DNA from 4 places in the Bacillus sp. 1NLA3E genome. Region 3 is predicted to be linked to each of the others. Evidence: riboswitches for the same ligand, from Rfam matches in the RefSeq annotation. Region 3 holds a riboswitch; each other region holds the start of a gene.
The links. A riboswitch is a leader RNA that binds a small molecule or an ion and turns the genes downstream of it on or off. The one in region 3 is predicted to bind lysine.
Positions count from the first base shown of each region.

Region 1 (3,191 bases), 820 kb from region 3:
ATTGGAGGACTTCGAGAATCAGGGGTCAAGAGGCTTCAATTATCGTGCTGAACGGTTTAGTCACCGATTAACTAGTCCTAACGATATATCAAAAGTATTCAGCTCTAAGGTCCATGGCGATCCTGCTACCCCACTATTTATTGCTTATGCCGGCGATCCTGTTACATTTCGCTTTGTTACACCAGCAGACCGGGCGAGAGGTCACGCTTTTACGATTCATGGCCATAAGTGGTTAAAAAGCAGTGATGATGTAAATTCCTCCGTTATTTCGATTAGTGGACAGAATGTCCCTGGGTCTAATGATGATTTTGAATTATTTTATGGTGCCGGCGGTTATTGTCAAAGTCCTGGTGATTACCTCTATCGTTCTGGCAACATCCGTTGGGATATCGAACTTGGATTATGGGGGATCATGAGGGTTTTAGGGGAAAGAATCCCTTATTTGGCTCCATTGGATGAGAGAAGTTCTTATGGAAGAAAAGAGGTAAAGGAGGATAACTTAAATGAAGGAACATGAAGATCAAGACTATAAGGAAAGTCAATTGGAAGCATGTGAATGTGACGGAAAACTTGATCATGATCAATCATGTTCATGTCCTCCCTTACATCCATGCCCTGAAAAGATTCCTACTCCACGATTTCGATCACCGAACAGTCCATTGCCGCCAGCAGAACTCGATGAATTACAGGAATGTATCGAGGTTGCCAATCATTTACTTCGTTCATTAAGCAATGAGCGTAACCCAAATAATCAACGGCAATTGCAATTACATTTACTAGATTTGAGGGATATTTTAATCCGTGTAAAGGTCTACTGTCAGGAAAAGCAAATTGAAGAGGTAGGGACACTTGTAACAGCTGGAAAGAACTTTATTAAGTTGAATACAGTGGGAAAAAGGGTGTTCATCCTATTTAATAAAATCGACTCCTTGCAATATGAGGAATGCAACACAGAGAAAAAACATCAACAGGAACTCATCCATTTGAATCGCCAGCTCAAGAGGGAGCTCGTTCTCCATTTTGGTGAATTTGTTTCTGGTGAACCAGAACTAGTTAATCTTTTCTTTGGCATCCCTATCCATCTAATGCTTTTTCAATTTGTCGGATGTCAGGTGGAAGTAATGGTTGAGGATAAGAGCGAGGCAATTTCTGGCCAATTATTGAATGCGGATGAAAACTTCTTGCACCTTTTAAACAAAGAGGAAATGGAACAAATTCCTTTTGCGAAAGCATGTTTGATTCGGTGTCTGTTTAACAGGGACCGCGACTTCATTCTTCTTGGCAATCAAAAATTTTGCGGTTAGATCTTTTGCGTAAGATAAAGGTAAGGCACAACTAGGTAATCAAATCACTAGTTGTGCCTTTTTGCGCGCAAAACTTCCGATTGTCCCCTATAAGAACCGTCCCTCTTGACACCCCCGCTCCCCCTTGACAGATCCTATTTGTTATTTTAAGATATATTAAAATAATAACTTAATAGACCTCACTTTTAACATGTGAGGTAGAGGCGCGATATTTAACAGTTTTTAGTGGAGTCTGAGAGACTTTGATACTAAGGAGAAGGAAATGTCGCCGAAGCTTGTAATATCTCAGTATTACTTGCTGGGTCTGCAGTTAAGAGCTGTAGAACTGTCTCAATAAACTTCCCGGTTTATTGAGTTGTGCTATCTCATTTGGGAAAAAAGAGGATTTAGGGTTCCTTATGCATATAAGGCCTGAGTTCATCGCTCAGGTCTTTTTTTGTTGAGTAAAATACCTAAAAAATGAATAAGTGTTAAGGTTCAGAAAACTATAAAATTTATAATCAAAGGGAGAGGAATCATTATGATGAAAAAATTATCTATTTTAATAGCTATGTCTTTGGCAGCTATTATTCTATTATCGGGTTGTGGAAAAAGTAGTAGTTCAGAAAAAGCGGATGGATCTTCAAAAGAAGATGACACTTTTAAAGTAGGTCTCGAAGCTGGATATGCCCCATTCAACTGGACTCAAAATGGCGATTCCGATGGCGGTGTGAAAATTGATGGCAATGCGGAATTTGCAGGCGGATATGATGTTGAAATCGCTAAAAAAATTGCTGATGGTTTAGGAAAAAAATTAGTGATTGTCAAAACTGAATGGGATGGCCTTGTTCCTTCATTAACTTCTGGAAAAATCGATGGAATTATTGCAGGGATGTCTCCAACAGCAGAGCGTAAAAAGACAATCGATTTCTCAGACAACTACTATAAATCAGATTTAGTTATCGTGGTTAAAAAAGGTGGAAAATATGAGGATGCGAAATCCATTCAAGATTTTAGTGGAGCAAAAATATCGGCACAATTGAATACATTCCACTATTCAGTAATCGACCAAATCAAAGGTGTAAAAAAACAGCCAGCTATGGATAACTTCCCAGCAATGCGAGTTGCTCTGGAATCAGGTGTAATTGATGGATACGTATCGGAACGTCCTGAAGGTATTAGCGCTTCTTCTGCGAACGATCATTTTGCCATGGTAGAACTGTCAGAAGGATTTAAAACATCAGATGGTGACACAGCAATCGCAGTGGGTGTGGCGAAAGGTAGTAAATTGACTGAAAAAATCAATAAAATCTTAGCAGGAATATCAGAAGAAGAACGTCAAAAAATTATGGAGACAGCTATTAAAAATCAACCAGCAGCTAAATAAAAATGATTTGAAACCGGGTGTATTTTACGCACTCGGTTTCATGAATATAGGAGGAGAAAGATGAGCTTTGATTGGGTAGTAAAAATTGTCTCAGAAAATTGGCCAATGTTTCTTCGTGGTGCTGGTGTGACACTCTTAATTGCCATCATTGGTACGATTATAGGGTCGATCATTGGTTTATTAATAGGGGTTATTCGAACCATTCCGATGCCTGAACGAGGGGCCAAACGCTTCTTTTTAAAATTAATAAATGCCATTCTTTCTATTTATATTGAGTTTTTCCGTGGAACACCAATGATTGTACAAGCGATGGTCATTTATTATGGTTCCGCTTTAGCATTTGGTTTTGATATGGACCGATTATATGCAGCAATTTTTATCGTATCAATCAATACAGGGGCCTACATGTCAGAAATTGTTCGCGGCGGTATTGTATCGATTGACAAGGGACAATTTGAAGCAGCCCAAGCAATCGGGATGAACCATGTTCAAACGATGTTTAATATTATTTTACCGCAAGT
Region 1 covers NC_021171.1:4,487,543-4,490,733, reverse strand. The annotation lists gene B1NLA3E_RS21540 (multicopper oxidase type 3) at 1-517, shown strand, start outside; gene B1NLA3E_RS21535 (hypothetical protein) at 504-1,304, shown strand; lysine riboswitch at 1,495-1,675, shown strand; gene B1NLA3E_RS21530 (transporter substrate-binding domain-containing protein) at 1,825-2,670, shown strand; gene B1NLA3E_RS21525 (amino acid ABC transporter permease) at 2,731-3,191, shown strand, end outside.
Region 1: another riboswitch for lysine. It lies ahead of B1NLA3E_RS21530 (transporter substrate-binding domain-containing protein); the one in region 3 lies ahead of B1NLA3E_RS17580 (aspartate kinase).

Region 2 (3,191 bases), 1.1 Mb from region 3:
ACAGTTCCGTTCTCTATTTCCCAAATTTTCGTGACTAGTTTATCTAATACATAACGATCATGACTTACAAGGACAAGTGCACCAGGATAATAAGACAATTTCTCAATCAAGAATTGGATACCAGCTTCGTCCAAATGAGTGGTCGGCTCGTCAATTAATAAACCTTCATGATAGGTGGAGAATAATTCAGCTAGTTTCATCCGTGTTTGTTCCCCTCCACTGAAGTTTTCAATTTCTGTTTGAGGGATAGCAAGCTTTCCTAACAACTCATAATCCACATCTTTTTCAACAGGTGTCTTTAATTGATCAAAATAGGCAAAATCCACAAAACGGTTTACATGACCCTTATCCGGTAAAATTTGACCATTCATTAGCTTTAATAGCGTACTTTTTCCAACCCCGTTTTTGCCAACAAACCCAATTCGATCAAACTGATATACTGACAGCCGCTGGATATATAAAATTAATTTATCTAAAAATGACAGTTCAATATTTTCTAACTCGATATATACCTTTTCCATTCTTCTCAACCTCCAGTTAGTCATGGTCTTTTTCTCACGAAAAAAACCACAGGCTATCTGCCTGTGATTTGAGAGTAACGGGAATAAAATCCTTGGTGTTATACCAATAAGTCCTCACTAAATAACTCCTTTCACGGAGAAAAGGACATAAATAAAGAAAAATTGAATGATCTGCCTTTCTACATTTATATATTTTAAATGCGAAATGAAGATGATTAAAAAAGGACAGACTAATCCCGTGTACTCTGTATACACAAACAGAGCCTTTGAACGTATTAAATTACGAGTTCAAAGTTTGGAATCGAAGTCTCATAAAATGGGTCATTTTTTAATAATCCTCCCAAATTTAATGCTTACAACATAATTATAGATTTTCTTTTAGAAGTAGTCAAAGAGAAACTGAACTTCTTTTCATCCACTCTGCCAGACTACAATTCAAGTGTATCACTCTTCTGTTTTATTATAATATTTCTACTATTACCCTTGAAACAGTAACGGAATTCTGTTATTATTACTTTCAATTAAATATTTTCTTACTTCAATACCTTTTGAAGTGAGGATAGAGGCGCAAAGACCAATAGTACACAATCTTAGGATGATGAGATCCAGTGACGATTGTAGAAAGGGGAATTTGCCGAAGTGAAAAGAACCTCATTGTTCTTAAAACTGGGTCTGCTATTGAATAAATGCAGAACTGTCATATAGGAAACTATATGGAGGGCTATCTCACGCATGGGAACGATATTTTTATTTATGTTTCTAATGCAGCAGCGAACCCTCGTTGCTGTTTTTTTGCGTTGATTTTTGAATAGTCTTGTCCCTCTATAATTTTAAAAAAATTATGTAAAGGATGAGGAAAAATGAATTTTGGGCAGGTATTAACCGCAATGGTTACACCGTTTGATCAAAATGATGAGATTGATTTTAATGCGACAAGAATCCTAGTTAATCATTTAATTGCTAATGGTACTGATGGAATAGTTGTTGCAGGTACAACTGGGGAATCTCCTACTTTAACTACAGAAGAGAAAGTAGCATTATTTAAATTTGTTGTCGATGTTGTCGGTGGCAGAGTTCCCGTTATCGCAGGAACAGGCTCCAATAATACGAGAGCTTCAATAAACTTAACAAGACAGGCTGGGGAAACTGGTGTAGATGGGATTATGCTCGTAACTCCTTACTATAACAAGCCTTCTCAAGAAGGAATGTTTCAACATTTTAAAACAATTGCCGAATCAACTTCGTTACCCGTTGTGCTTTATAATATCCCTGGACGAAGTGTGGTTAACCTGTCAGTTGAAACCGTTGTTCGTCTTTCTAAGATTAATAATATTGTCGCTATTAAAGAAGCAAGTGGCAGCTTAGATGTGATGGCAGACATCATTAACAAGACCTCTAGTGATTTTACCGTCTATAGTGGTGATGATGGTTTAGCGTTACCGCTATTAGCGATTGGCGGTACGGGAGTCATTTCTGTTGCATCTCATATTATTGGGAATGAAATGCAAGAAATGATGAATAGCTTTAAGTTGGGTCATGTCGAGGAAGCGGCAATAGCTCATCGCAGACTTCTCCCAATTATGAAAGCACTATTTGCAGCACCAAACCCTACTCCGGTTAAAGCAGCGTTAAATATGAAAGGGATCCATGTTGGTGGTGTTCGATTACCATTGGTTCCTTTGAGCGATGAAGAAACACGTGCATTGCAAAGTGTGCTTGAACTTAGTAAGGTAGAAGTATTTAATTAATCAGTTTTCATAGCTGGATTTATTTTATTGAGTTAATTTACTAAATGATCAGCAATTCTATTCAAACTAAAAAAAATGTAAAAAAGCTTGGATCAATCTCCAAGCTTTTTGACATTTTCCACTTTATTTCCAAGCATCCGTTAGCTTCCAGTGATACAAAGAAAGCGAATAATTAACAGCTATACTAATGCTCGGATTCTCCCCAGTTGATACCACCCTAAACTATAGTTGCTATCCAGTTGTATGGACTATATCTACATCAACAATATCAATCCCTAGTTCATGTGAGCTAGTTGCGACAACACTTTTGGGAAGTGCCAATTCCATCATTGTTTTTTCTACATACTCCCGCTCATATGTGAACTATTAACATTCTGGTTAGTTATCAGTGGATTTATTCAGCAATCGGAGAACTCGCATGAAAAGGATTCTTTCAATATCATATTTGCTATTACATCAACATTACGTTTCATTTCGTTGGAACGTAATGTATTGTTTTGCCACAAAGCCCAGATAATAGGAAGTCGCCATTTACCTACAATTAAGTTCAAAACATACTTTAATGGGCAATTATTCATATTTTTGTTTCCAGTTTCTTCACTATTATCGAAACACTCCTTTAATCAGTTTTTACTGACTTAGTATTAAATTACTGCAGACTTGTTTTAATTTAATTATGTATTAAAATTATATCGTGGTTAACCGGGTATTAGTAACATTAGCAAGGCTTTAAGTACTAACACAAGTAGGATTCCTAGTAGGTGTTGGAAATTTGTGAATAGAATGATTAATAATAGGAGGGAAAAAATGAATTTTAAATATGAAATTATACCTGATGGAAAAATTGAATACTGTAGAGATTTATGCAATGAACTCATGGCCTTTCAAAAATCGAAATCATACATAAAACCGGAATTGTTTG
Region 2 covers NC_021171.1:2,616,018-2,619,208, forward strand. The annotation lists gene B1NLA3E_RS12390 (Msr family ABC-F type ribosomal protection protein) at 1-521, opposite strand, end outside; gene B1NLA3E_RS26025 (erythromycin resistance leader peptide) at 802-846, opposite strand; lysine riboswitch at 1,074-1,253, shown strand; gene dapA (4-hydroxy-tetrahydrodipicolinate synthase) at 1,382-2,269, shown strand; gene B1NLA3E_RS12400 (GNAT family N-acetyltransferase) at 3,077-3,191, shown strand, end outside.
Region 2: another riboswitch for lysine. It lies ahead of dapA (4-hydroxy-tetrahydrodipicolinate synthase); the one in region 3 lies ahead of B1NLA3E_RS17580 (aspartate kinase).

Region 3 (3,191 bases):
CTACCATCTCGAGGCTGGTTTTTTAGCGCAGCAGTTAGAATTTCAAAAAGGTGCATTGGCAGAGGCGTTTGAGCACCCACGAAAAAAGGGTGCCAAAGTTCAGTTTACTGTAAAATGGGATTTACAAGATAAAATAGACAGTTAATTATCCACTTTTACATATAAAGGCTGACTCATCCGAGTCAGCCTTTATATATGTTTTTATAATTTTACTGATGCACTCGCTAAATTAAAAGCTTGATGAAGTGCTTCCACTGCAGGTAGCATTAGTTTTTGTTTAACTACTGCTGAAACTTTAATCTCAGAAGTACTAACCATTTTTACCTCAACCTCGTTTGCTGCTAACACTTCAAACATTTCCGCCGCAACTCCTGGATTAGAAATCATACCAGATCCTACAATTGATACCTTTGCCAAATCTTGTTCAGCTTCAATTCTCTCATAGCCAAGAGTTTCTTTTACAGATTCAAGAACCGCTAGGGTTTCCTCCAAATCTGAACTTTTGATTGAGAAAGATAAATTGGTGGTATGTTTTTCTGTAGTACTTTGGATAATAATATCTACGTTAATCCGATTGGATGCCAAAGTTGTAAATACAGTGGAAAGGCCCGTTAATGAGTTCGGTAACCCAACTACCGATACTCTGGTAATTTCTTCTTCAAATGCCACTCCGCGCACTACTAAATTTTGCTCCACTGATACTTCCTCCTCGATTATTGTGCCTGATTCCCTTTCCAAACTAGACCGGACCTCAAGAGGAACCTGATAATTTTTTGCATACTCTACCGCTCTTGGATGCAAGACTCCTGCACCTAAATTAGCTAATTCAAGCATCTCATCATATGACACAGAGCCCAATTTGCGCGCTTCCTGAATAAAACGTGGATCAGTCGTAAAAACTCCAGTTACGTCAGTATATATATCACACTTATCGGCTTTTAAGGCAGCAGCCAAGGCAACAGCTGTTGTGTCTGAGCCACCTCGACCCAAAGTGGTGATTTCTCCATCTATCGAAACCCCTTGAAATCCAGCGACAATAACAATTTTCCCCGCTTCCAAATCATTGTTTAATCTTCCCGTTTCAATGTCCATAATTCTTGCACTTCCATGGACGCTTTCGGTAATAATTCCGGCTTGCCAACCTGTATAGGAAACCGCATCATGTCCTTTTTCATTCAGTGCCATTGCCAATAAAGCAATGGTCATCTGTTCACCTGTTGTTAATAGCATATCCATTTCTCGTTTGTTCGGATTGTCTGTAATTCCCTTTGCCAAGCTCACAAGCTGATCAGTTGTTTTTCCCATTGCTGATACAACGACAACAACACTATTCCCTCTATTTTTTTCTTCTATCACTCGTTCTGCTACATTTAAAATACGTTCAACGCTACCTACAGAAGTACCGCCAAATTTTTGAACAATTAGCACCACTATTCCCCCTACTCTCTGCAGAAATCTGAATTTTATATCTGCTTTTTCTTTCCTTTTCAGGGCATAAGAAAAAGCAATGAGAAATCATATCCCATTGCTGTGAAAACGTTCAATATCATGTACGTAACCACAGTGAGATAGCTCTCCAAGACAAGACGTCTTGACAATCCAACATTTATTCAATGCAGGACCAGCAAAGAAAGCAATGAGTACTATCTTCACTTCGGCGAACTTTCCTTTCAAAGCTTTTCCTTGAAGCTCATCCTTCTCCAAGCTTTTACTGATTAAGTTCGCACCTCTACCTTCACTTTAACGATCTAAAGTGTCGACTCTTAAGTTTTTAACATTATAGCATATAAAAATATTATTTAGCAATCCTAACTATTTATTTTCTCCAACAGCTCTTTGGCTATATTTGCAGGAATTCCAATCGAGACCATTTCCTCAATGCTTGCTTCCTTCATCTTCTTTAAAGATCCAAAGGTTTTAAGCAAAAGCTTCTTTCGTTTCTCACCAATACCAGCAATTTCATCAAGATGCGATTGGAAGGCACTTTTTCCTCGTAACTGACGATGAAAAGTAATCGCAAATCGATGGACCTCGTCTTGAATCCTCTGAAGCAAATAGAATTCTTGACTATTTCGGGCAAGCGGGACAATTTGCAAGGGATTTCCATATAAAAGTTGGGACGTTCTGTGTTTATCATCCTTTACAAGTCCAGTAATCGGTATATCTAACCCCAGTTCATTTTCAAGGACATCTCTTACCGCTTCAACATGTCCTTTTCCTCCATCAATAATTAATAAATCTGGAAGAGGTAGATTTTCTTTTAGGACTCTCGTATATCTTCTTCTTGTAACCTCTCGCATCGATTCGTAATCATCGGGACCTATTACTGTTTTGATTTTATATTTGCGATATTCGTTTTTATTTGGCTTACCATCAATAAATACCACTAATGCCGAAACTGGATCGGTTCCCTGAATGTTGGAATTATCAAAAGCCTCGATTCGATGGGGAGTATAAATCCCTAAGCTATCACCGAGGTTTTCTACTGCATTGATGGTTCTTTTTTCATCTCGTTCTATTAAGGAAAATTTCTCCTTCAAGGCGATGGTCGCATTTTTTTCGGCAAGTTTCACTAAATCTTTTTTCTGACCACGCTTTGGGATTAGCACTTTTACATCAAGAAGTTGTTCGAGCATACTTGTATCAATTGTTTCTGGAACTAAAATCTCATTTGGCTTGAAATGATCCGATTTTGCATAAAATTGACCTAGGAAGGTTAACATCTCTTCTTCTGCCTCATCATAAATTGGAAACAACGAGACATCCCGCTCAATCAGCTTTCCTTGCCGGATAAAAAAGACTTGAACACACATCCAACCCTTATCAACAGAATATCCAAATACATCACGGTCTGTAAAATCAGTCATCGTCATTTTTTGTTTTTCCATAATGGTATCTATATGAATGATTTTGTCACGAAAATCTTTGGCACGTTCAAAATCAAGTTGCTCAGCTGCTTCGGTCATTTTTTCAGTCAAATCTTTTTTGATATCGTTATATCCGCCGTTTAGAAAGCGAGTAATTTCGTCTGTTAAGGATTTGTATTCTGCTTCACTTACCTCTTTGACACAAGGTGCTAAGCATTGACCCATATGATAATATAAACAAACCCGATCTGGTAGAGTCGAACATTTCCTTAATGGATAGATTCGATCAAGTAATTTTTTCGTTTCGTTTGCAGCTTGGACATT
Region 3 covers NC_021171.1:3,667,317-3,670,507, forward strand. The annotation lists gene B1NLA3E_RS17575 (YslB family protein) at 1-145, shown strand, start outside; gene B1NLA3E_RS17580 (aspartate kinase) at 202-1,431, opposite strand; lysine riboswitch at 1,562-1,740, opposite strand; gene uvrC (excinuclease ABC subunit UvrC) at 1,809-3,191, opposite strand, start outside.

Region 4 (3,191 bases), 740 kb from region 3:
CATAGTTTTGTCCTAAAACAACAAACGTACACAAAACAAAGGCAAAAATCGGGCCGAACGGGAACCATTTAGCAAGATAAGGAAGTTCCTTTAAGCTACGTCCTTGTGCCGCAAAGGCTTTCCGGAAACGATAATGACTAATCGCAATGCCTAACCAAACGATAAACCCGGACATACCAGATGCATTCAGTAACCAGATATAAACAGCACCATCACCAAACATGGAGGCAAAAAAGGCAATAAGACCAACCGCTGTTGTTACAAGTAGAGCATTAACAGGCACGCCACGGCCATCTACTTTTGATAAAAACTTCGGTGCTTTTCCTTCTTTAGCAAGATTCCAAAGCATTCTAGTCGAAGCATACATACCAGAGTTACCCGCAGATAGAACAGATGTCAAAATGACTGCATTCATAGCCGATGCCGCAAACGCAAAACCGGCACGTTTAAAGATAAGCGTGAACGGGCTCACCGTTACATCACCGCTTGAAAGTGACTCAGTTGTAAACGGAATTAGCATCCCGATTACAGCAATTGCTAATACATAGAATAATAGAATGCGCCAGAACACTTGACGAACTGCACGTGGAACATTACGAGCTGGGTCTTCACTTTCCCCTGCTGCTACTCCGAGTAGCTCAGTTCCTTGGAAGGAGAATCCTGCTGCCATGAAGATACCAATCATGGTGAAAAATCCGCCGTGGAACGGTCCATCGGCTAACATAAAGTTTGTAAAGCCAACCGCCTTACCTGTGAACACACCAAAAATCATTAATACGCCAACTACTAAAAAGAGAATAATCGTTACTACTTTAATAAGGGCAAACCAATATTCCGACTCACCAAAACCTTTGACAGACATATAGTTTAATCCAAACATGATTGCTAAAAATAAAGCACTCCAGAGCAGCGATGAGCTGTCCGGTAGCCAAAATTTTATAATGAGGGCACCAGCAACTAATTCGGCTGCGACCGTAATCGCCCAGTTGTACCAATAGTTCCATCCAAGCGCGAACCCTAAGGCTGGATCAACAAATTTGTTAGCATAGGTACTGAACGAGCCCGCTTCCGGCATGTAGGCAGCCAGTTCACCAAGGCTTGTCATCAAAAAGTAAACCATAATTCCGATAATGCCATATGCGACCAAGGCTCCACCTGGTCCTGCGGTATGAATGGCTGCGCCACTTGCTAAAAACAAGCCTGTTCCGATGGCTCCACCGATGGAGATCATCGTTAAGTGTCGGGCCTGCAATCCACGGTGCAGCTGTGGTTGTTCCTGCTGTAATTCCTCTTGAACCTCTAAAACTCTAGCTGTCGCATTTCCTTGACTCATATAAAAAAACTCCTTTTCTTTTTTTGGGAAGGAGCGCAAAATTTCAATAAAAAAAGCCGAACAATAGTGTCGACGGCATTCTCTACTTTAACCGCATCAAACCTTCCATGAAGATAGCACAACACGTTTGCCAGGTTAAGGCAGACGTGACAGTTCTGTTCCTGTTCGGATACAGCCCCAGCATGCTCAAACAGAGTAATGAGCAAACTTCGGCGATTTTTCCTTTCAAGTAAGTTCGTAGATGCCTCTGCATCTCCCTTACGCTACTATTAAAAACCGCGACCTCTACCTCATCGGTTAGGATGAGGGTAATATATTATATTAGTAGAACAATATTCACTATAATGTGCACCATAGGAAATGTCAATAACCTTTGATTCCCAGTAAATTTGATGCGATGAGCGCTAGCAGTTTAAATTTTTCCAAAAATAAGAAGAACAATTCTGTCCAACAAATTCGCTCTCCTTACTCGGTTAATAATTTTCTAAAATACTTAGATAAATTTCCAAACATACAAGTAATAAATGCCAAATACAAGGAAAATCAGGATTAATAGAATTGATAATGATACAACTAATGCCTTTGAAAAATGGAAGGTTTGGTTGTTGATGTCCTTCCCTTTTCGAAAATAACTAAATGTAGTCATGATTAGAGTAATGATTCCCAATACAATTGAGGCGAGGCCAATGATTTTAGCAAGAATATCTCCAATCACAACTTTAGTCGATAGAGTTGAAAAATGGAGGTTGGTGATCAAAAATCCCACTCCAATGATGGTTATACTTGTTCTAACCCATGCCAAATAGGTGCGTTCATTTGCCAAATGCTGCTGAATATATTTTGAGTCAACCGTCTGCTTTTCACTGTCACTCATTAAATTTCGAACACCTCTTTTTTACTAAATGTATTAATCTATTTCCTAACTTATCCCCTTCCTCTTCTGAATATGTCCCTATAAAAAAACAAACCCCTTCTTATAGAAAGAGTTTGTCCCATTTATTTAATAACCACATAGAAAAGAAGGACTTTAATGCACTACCGCACCGGGGGTCAGGCACCACTTAGCGTGTTAACACGTTAAAGCATCTGCATCGGCGTTGTAGTTGGTAGCTGGTGATCAGCCACCAAATTTCCCTCTTAATTTTTTCATTAATCCTGATCCAACCATTTTGTCGGCAACTTCTAGGATTTGTTTTATGACTTTTAGAGCGTCTTCATCCCCTGCCCAATGTTTCCTTACTACTTCAGGGCTTGAGTTGTTCACTATTCCATTCAATACGAATGCTGCAACTGCGATATCATCTACATAGCCGACTGGGCCAAGTAATGCTTCAGGTATAAGGTCAATAGGTGAAACAAAGTATGCAATTGCCGCAGCTAGTTTGGCTTTATCTGTTACGGAGACATCATCATCCAAGGTCAATTTGCATAATAAATGAAATAAGTCTGGGCCAAACATTAAAATTTCTACATATTTATTTGCTTTGCCATCCTCACTCTTTTCCCAGTACTGCATCTTCTTTCTGAAACTTTGATAAAAATCTTCTTGTTCCATCAAATTTTCACCTCTTTCTACTTCATAATACTATAATTCGACAATCTCACCAAATTCACCTTGCAAACAAATATGCCAATTTATTGTTTTCAAAAAAAAAAAACATCATTCACTTAAGAATGACATTTTTCTATTTAATACTATAGCGCTTTAAAGTGCCGGGGGTCAGGCACCACTTAATACAGTACAGATTTAAAGCGCCAGTTTTTGACCATTTTTTTAGTTTCCAAAGAAGTTTTTGAATGATTGTAGGGTTATTTGTCTGTTTAGGTTAGCGATTGATGTTGTCAGTTGAATCCCTTT
Region 4 covers NC_021171.1:4,404,413-4,407,603, forward strand. The annotation lists gene B1NLA3E_RS21110 (amino acid permease) at 1-1,333, opposite strand, end outside; lysine riboswitch at 1,440-1,629, opposite strand; gene B1NLA3E_RS21120 (YidH family protein) at 1,827-2,207, opposite strand; gene B1NLA3E_RS21125 (YkvA family protein) at 2,451-2,888, opposite strand; gene sdhB (succinate dehydrogenase iron-sulfur subunit) at 3,108-3,191, opposite strand, start outside.
Region 4: another riboswitch for lysine. It lies ahead of B1NLA3E_RS21110 (amino acid permease); the one in region 3 lies ahead of B1NLA3E_RS17580 (aspartate kinase).